One region of the Streptomyces sp. NPDC012825 genome, then DNA from elsewhere that is predicted to be linked to it. Evidence: predicted binding sites of a transcription regulator. Region 1 holds the regulator's gene; the other holds the start of a gene.
The links. Region 1 encodes HspR, which represses chaperone genes until heat shock. Its sites were predicted from a motif close to TTGAGNNNNNNNNNCTCAA; they were not measured.
Positions count from the first base shown of each region.

Region 1 (3,401 bases):
GTGGCCGTCGCCGAGCCCCAGCCGGGCGCGGCCCCGGCCAAGGACGAGAAGAAGTCGGCCGACGAGGAGAGCGGTGCCCCCGAGGAGGGGTGACGCAACGATCGTCCGGAAGGAGGGACGTCGATGAGCACGAAGGACTTCGTCGAGAAGGACTACTACAAGGTCCTCGGCGTCCCCAAGGACGCCACCGAGGCCGAGATCAAGAAGGCGTACCGGAAGCTCGCCCGCGAGAACCACCCGGACGCCAACAAGGGCGACACCAGGGCCGAGGAGCGCTTCAAGGAGATCTCCGAGGCGAACGACGTCCTCGGTGACCCCAAGCGGCGCAAGGAGTACGACGAGGCCCGCGCGCTCTTCGGGAACGGCGGCCTCCGGGCCGGCGGCCCCGGGGGCGGCGGCTCGTTCAACTTCGACCTGGGCGACCTCTTCGGAGGCGCCCAGGGCGGGGCCGGCGGCTTCGGCGGTGGCGGCGGCATCGGGGACGTCTTCGGCGGCCTGTTCAACCGCGGCGGGGGCGGCCCCCGCACCCAGCCGCGGCGCGGTCAGGACGTCGAGTCCGAGGTGACGCTCAGCTTCACCGAGGCCATCGAGGGCGCGACCGTACCGCTGCGGATGTCCAGCCAACAGCCGTGCACGGCGTGTTCGGGCACCGGCGACAAGAACGGCACGCCCCGGGTGTGCCCGACCTGCGTCGGCACCGGGCAGGTCTCGCGCGGCAGCGGCGGCGGCTTCTCGCTCACCGACCCCTGCGTGGACTGCAAGGGGCGCGGCCTCATCGCCGAGACCCCCTGCGACGTCTGCAAGGGCAGCGGCCGGGCCAAGTCCTCGCGCACCATGCAGGTCCGCATCCCGGCCGGCGTGAGCGACGACCAGAAGATCCGGCTGCGCGGCAAGGGCGCGCCGGGCGAACGCGGCGGGCCCAACGGCGACCTGTACGTCGTGGTGCACGTCGACGCCCACCCGGTCTTCGGCCGCAAGGACGACAACCTCACCGTCACGGTGCCGGTCTCCTTCACGGAGGCGGCGCTCGGCGGCGAGATCAAGGTGCCGACCCTCGGCGGCCCCGCGGTCACCCTCAAGCTGCCCGCGGGCACGCCGAACGGCCGGACCATGCGCGCCCGGGGCAAGGGCGCGGTCCGCAAGGACGGCACGCGCGGCGACCTCCTCGTCACGGTCGAGGTCGCCGTGCCGGAGGAACTGGACGACAAGGCACGCGAGGCCCTGGAGACCTACCGCGAGGCGACCGCCTCCGAGGACCCCCGGGCCGAGCTGTTCCAGGCCGCGAAGGGAGCGTGACCCGTGGACGGACGCCGACGCAATCCGTTCGAACTGACCGACGAGTCGCCGGTGTACGTCATCTCGGTGGCGGCCCAGCTCTCCGGTCTGCACCCCCAGACCCTGCGTCAGTACGACCGGCTCGGCCTGGTCTCCCCGGACCGCACGGCGGGCCGGGGACGGCGCTACTCGGCCCGTGACATCGAGCTGCTCCGCCAGGTGCAGCAGCTGTCGCAGGACGAGGGCATCAATCTGGCCGGGATCAAGCGCATCATCGAACTGGAGAACCAGGTCGCGGCGCTCCAGAGCCGGATCGCCGAGCTGTCGGCGGCCGTGGACGGCGCGGCGGCGGCGATGCGGCAGCGCGAGGCCCAGGTGCACGCCTCGTACCGGCGCGACCTCGTGCCGTACCAGGACGTGCAGCAGGCGAGCGCGCTGGTGGTCTGGCGCCCCAAGCGCGGGGAGTAGCCCCGCCGTTCCCGAAACCCCGTGAGGCCCCCTCCGCACCCGTGGAGGGGGCCTCACGCGTGCCGCCGGACAGGCCCTAGTCGTCCTGGTCGAGGATGCCGGACTGGGCGATGAGGTAGCCGAGCTGGGCCCGGCTGCCGCTGCCGAGGGTGGCGGCGAGCTTGGCGATGTGGGCCCGGCAGGTGCGCACGTTCATCCCGAGCCGGCGGGCGATGGCCTCGTCCACGTGCCCCTCGACGAGGAGCCGGGCGATGGAGCGCTGGACGCCGCCGATGCCGTCGGTCTTGACGTCGTACGGGATCTCCTCCCGGATCGGCACCGCCAGGCGCCAGAACTGGTCGAAGACGCCGCAGAGGTAGGCGACCAGGCCGGGGTGGCGCAGCTCCAGGGCGATCTGCCGGTCGCTGCGGGCCGGGATCAGCGCGACCTCGCGGTCCACGATGATCAGCCGGTCGATGATCTCCTCCAGGGTGCGGACCTGGACCTCGGGGCCGACGTGCTCCAGATAGGCCAGGGTGAGCTCGGTGTGGCGCGCCGTGTGCTGGTAGAGGGTGCGCATGCTGATGCCGCGGCCCAGGAGCGGCGAGACGCGGTGGAGGGCCGCGGTCAGGGCCTGGGCGGGGCGGCCGCCGCCGGGCTGGACGGTCAGCAGTTCGCTGCGGCAGTCGGCGACGACCCGGTCGAGGGTCGCGTTGATGCGGTCGATGCCCTCGAGCACGGTGATGGCGTGCGTGGTCGGTGAGTCGTGGGCGCTGATGGCCATGAAAGGCTCGAAAGCGTCCGACAGGGCGACGGTGCGCCGGCGCCGGTCGAGGATCTCGCGCTCGATCGGCTGGAGGAGCTGGGCGAGGGCGGCGGAGGGCGGAACCGGACGCAGCCACTGGGCGTCGTCGGGATCGGGGTGGAGCAGCGAGAGATCGAGGAGGCAGGGCGCCCCGACCGCCTCTGACCGGGGTATTCGCCCCGCCCGCAGTGCGGACGCGTACAGCTCGGAGCCTGCCGCGCAGAGCTCCGCGTGCGAATGAGGGTGACCCGTCTCGTCCGCTTGTTTCCCCATATGTACACCCCCAGGCTCCTGCATCTCAGGAACATGATGCATGGGTTTGGTGGTGGAAGCGGAGAGAGTAAGCCATCGTCTTTCTCGCGGGGGTTGGAAAGAGACGTTGCCTTCAAGTGAGGTTGCTCGGTGATGATGAAGAAGCTCATAAGTGCGGTGGCCGGAGTCGCCTTCATCGCGGCTGTCGCAGTGGGGGCCGTGGGAGTGACCCCGGATCCCGGTTGGAACACGGAGCCGGCCGGCGTCCGGGCCGCCGTGAACGACCCGGGCTGGCACGCCGAGCCGGCCCTCGCGAGCGACCCGGGCTGGCACGTGGCCCTCGCCGCCGATCCCGGCTGGAGTTAAGCGGGATCATGAACGTTCCCGATGACCCCAGGTTCCGGCGAGAGATGGCTTCGGCCTACCGGTCCGGCTGGCACTTCGTCGATCTCGCCACGGCCATCCCCCACCGTGGTGACTCGCTGAAGGTCACCCTCTTCGGAGAGCCGATCGTCGTCGCACGGGAGCAGGACGAGGACGTCCGCGCCTACCGGTGCCTGCGCCGCCCGCGCGGAGCGCCGCAGCCCATCCGCTGTGCCATCCGGTACGGCATGATCTTCGT
Region 1 covers NZ_JBIBBZ010000003.1:419,729-423,129, forward strand. The annotation lists gene grpE (nucleotide exchange factor GrpE) at 1-93, shown strand, start outside; gene dnaJ (molecular chaperone DnaJ) at 124-1,296, shown strand; gene ACFY7E_RS10515 (heat shock protein transcriptional repressor HspR) at 1,300-1,743, shown strand; gene ACFY7E_RS10520 (helix-turn-helix transcriptional regulator) at 1,820-2,800, opposite strand; gene ACFY7E_RS10525 (hypothetical protein) at 2,933-3,145, shown strand; gene ACFY7E_RS10530 ((2Fe-2S)-binding protein) at 3,154-3,401, shown strand, end outside.

Region 2 (3,401 bases), on a different contig from region 1:
CCCCGACCCCGGGAGGCCACGGGCCGGGCACCCGGGGCGACGTCGGAGGCGTCCGGAACCCCTCGCGAGGGGTCCCCTCCGGTTCGCGGCGCGGGACCCCGCCGGTCGGGACGGTCTCAGGGGCTCGTGGGCGGGCCGCCCTCCGGGAGGGCGGCGAAGACGCGCCGCAGGGCGGGCGGGCGGTCGCCGTCGCCCGTGACGACCACGCGGTGGCGGTAGGTCACCTCGTACTGGAAGCCGTCGGCGATCGGCCGTCCGGTCGGCCGCGCCGGGACGAGGGCGAACGCGGGGTCCTCCAGGGCCGCGCGCAGCTCGGCGGCCTCGGCGGCGGTCTGCCGGCCGGTCCGGGGCGGCTTGCCGCCGGAGTGGACCGTCCATTCGCCGTCGCGGTGGACGACGAGCCGGTTCCGCACCCCGGCGAAACCACCGGTGACGACCACCTGGACGAGGACCTCACCGGGCCGGGGGTCCTGCCGGGTGGCGTCCGGAGCGGTGGGGGAGGCGGGGGTGCCCGGTGGGGTGGCGGGGCCGGGAGTGCCCGGCGTGATCGACCCGGTCGTGGGGCCGGGGGTGTCCGGTCCGGTCGTGGTGTCAGGGGTGCCCGGTCCGGTCGTGGACCCGGGGGCGCCCGGCGCCGGAGGGGCCCCGGTCCCCGCGTCCGCCCCGCAGCCGGCCGCGCCGCCCGCGAGGGCCGCCGCGAGCAGTACGGCCCCGCATCGCCTTCCCCACACGCCTCTCCTCATGGGAGGAGCATGCCCGGCGGGGCGGCCCGGCGCAGCCGGACTGCCGGATTCCGCCGCTGTCCGGGGTCGGAGCGTCCGAGGTGTCCGGGGTGTTCCGGGGCGTCCGGGCGTCCCGGCGTCCAGAGCCCCCGAAGCTCAAGCCTCCCCCCGTACGATCCCGGTCAGCGGCCCCCGGTGTTCCCAGTCCAGTGCTTCGTAGAGCTGTCGGCCGTCCCTGGTCGCGGCGAGGATTCCGGTCGCGGCGCCCGTCTGGGCGGCGGCGGCCTCCAGGGTGAGCACGACGTTCGCGCCGAGGCCCCGGCGCCGGTGCGCCGCGTCCGTCTCGATCTGGTCGGCGACGGCGGTGGCGCCGGTCGGGGCGATCTGCCCCCGGGCGGCGAGGGTGCCGTCCGGGGCGAGGATCCGGACCCGGACGACGCCGTCCCGGGCCTCGACGGTCCGGGCGTACCCCTCGGGCGGCGCGGGGCGGACGCCGGGGTCCAGGCGCTTGACCATCATGAAGCCGGGGTCGTCGGGGATCGTCCACCCCTCGGTGATCCACGGCGCCACCTCCTCGGCGTCCGCCATCACCTTGAGCCAGCTGTACGGCTCGGTGAGCCGCTCGCAGAGGGCGCCGACGGTGGCCGCGTCGGGCGCGGGCAGCACGTGCCGCAGGACGTGCCGGGGGAGGCCCACGTCGATCCGGTACCCCCAGGGCCGGCCGACGGCGGCGGGGGTGCCCCGGGAGACGGTCCAGCCCTTCACCCATGCCGATGTAATAGCTCGTATGTCCATGAGAGTATTACATCGGCCGTTCGGGGGTGGCGGGGGTGTGATCGCTCAGAGCGAACAGGCGTCCGGGAACATTCATGGGCTCACAAGCATTGAGTCGGTACAGCTCAACTTGACTGCCGAAGGGGAGATCATGGCTTCTGAGTCCATGGCGTCCGCGCCGCTCGCTCTGCCTGTGCTGCCGCTCGACGACGAGGTCGTGCTGCCCGGAATGGTGGTGCCGCTGGACCTGTCCGACAACGACGTACGGGCCGCCGTCGAGGCCGCCCAGGCCGCCGCACGGCCCGGAGAGGGCAAGCCGCGGGTGCTGCTCGTGCCCCGGGTCGACGGCACCTACGCCGGGACCGGCGTCCTCGGGACCGTCGAGCAGGTGGGACGCCTGTCCGACGGCGACCCGGGCGCGCTCGTGCGCGGCCGCGGCCGTGTCCGCATCGGTGCCGGTACGACCGGCCCCGGCGCCGCCCTGTGGGTCGAGGGCACCGCCGTCGAGGAGACCCTGCCCGACCCGCTGCCCGGCTCCGTGACCGAGCTGGTCAAGGAGTACAAGGCGCTGGCCACCAGCTGGCTCAAGAAGCGCGGCGCCTGGCAGGTCGTCGACCGCGTCCAGCAGATCGACGGCGTCGGCGCCCTCGCCGACAACTCCGGGTACTCGCCCTTCCTGACCGTCGCCCAGCGCGTCGAACTCCTGGAGACCGCCGACCCGGTCGCCCGGCTCCGCCTGGCCACCGCCCAGCTCCGCGAGCACCTCGCCGAGCAGGAGGTCGCCGAGACCATCGCCAAGGACGTCCAGGAGGGCGTCGACAAGCAGCAGCGCGAGTTCCTGCTCCGCCGCCAGCTCGAAGCCGTCCGCAAGGAGCTGCGCGAGCTCAACGGCGAGTCGGAGGGCGACGAGTCCGACGACTACCGCGCCCGCGTGGAGGCCGCCGACCTGCCCGAGAAGGTGCGGGAGGCCGCCCTCAAGGAGGTCGAGAAGCTGGAGCGCTCCAGCGACCAGTCCCCGGAGGGCTCCTGGATCCGCACCTGGCTCGACACGATCCTCGAACTGCCCTGGAACGAGCGGACCGAGGACCGCTACGACATCCGGGGCGCCCGCGCGGTGCTCGACGCCGAGCACGCGGGCCTGGACGACGTGAAGGAGCGGATCACCGAGTACCTGGCGGTGCGCAAGCGGCGCGCCGACCGCGGTCTCGGCGTGGTCGGCGGACGCCGGGGCGGGGCCGTCCTCGCCCTCGTCGGCCCGCCCGGCGTCGGCAAGACCTCCCTCGGCGAGTCCGTCGCCCACGCGATGGGCCGCGAGTTCGTCCGGGTCGCCCTCGGCGGCGTCCGCGACGAGGCGGAGATCCGCGGCCACCGCCGCACCTACGTCGGCGCCCTGCCCGGCCGGATCGTCCGCGCGATCAAGGAGGCCGGGTCCATGAACCCGGTGGTCCTGCTCGACGAGATCGACAAGGTCGGCTCCGACTTCCGCGGCGACCCCGCGGCGGCGCTCCTCGAAGTCCTCGACCCGGCGCAGAACCACACCTTCCGCGACCACTACCTGGAGGTCGAGCTCGACCTCTCCGACGTGGTCTTCCTGGCCACCGCGAACGTCCTGGAGTCCATCCCGGAGGCCCTCCTCGACCGCATGGAACTGGTGCGGCTCGACGGCTACACCGAGGACGAGAAGGTCGTCATCGCCCGCGACCACCTGCTGCCCCGGCAGCTGGAGCGGGCCGGTCTGGAGCCCGGCGAGGTCGTCCTGGAGGAGGCGTCGCTGCGGAAGCTGGCCGGCGAGTACACCCGCGAGGCGGGCGTGCGCACCCTGGAGCGGTCGGTCTCCCGGCTGCTGCGGAAGGTCGCGGCCCAGCACGAACTGGGCGACCGCGAGCTGCCGTTCACGGTCCGCCC
Region 2 covers NZ_JBIBBZ010000001.1:917,845-921,245, forward strand. The annotation lists gene ACFY7E_RS04475 (hypothetical protein) at 117-731, opposite strand; gene ACFY7E_RS04480 (GNAT family N-acetyltransferase) at 879-1,517, opposite strand; gene lon (endopeptidase La) at 1,648-3,401, shown strand, end outside.
Region 2: the regulator HspR is predicted to act here: its motif matches at 1,607-1,625, upstream of lon (endopeptidase La).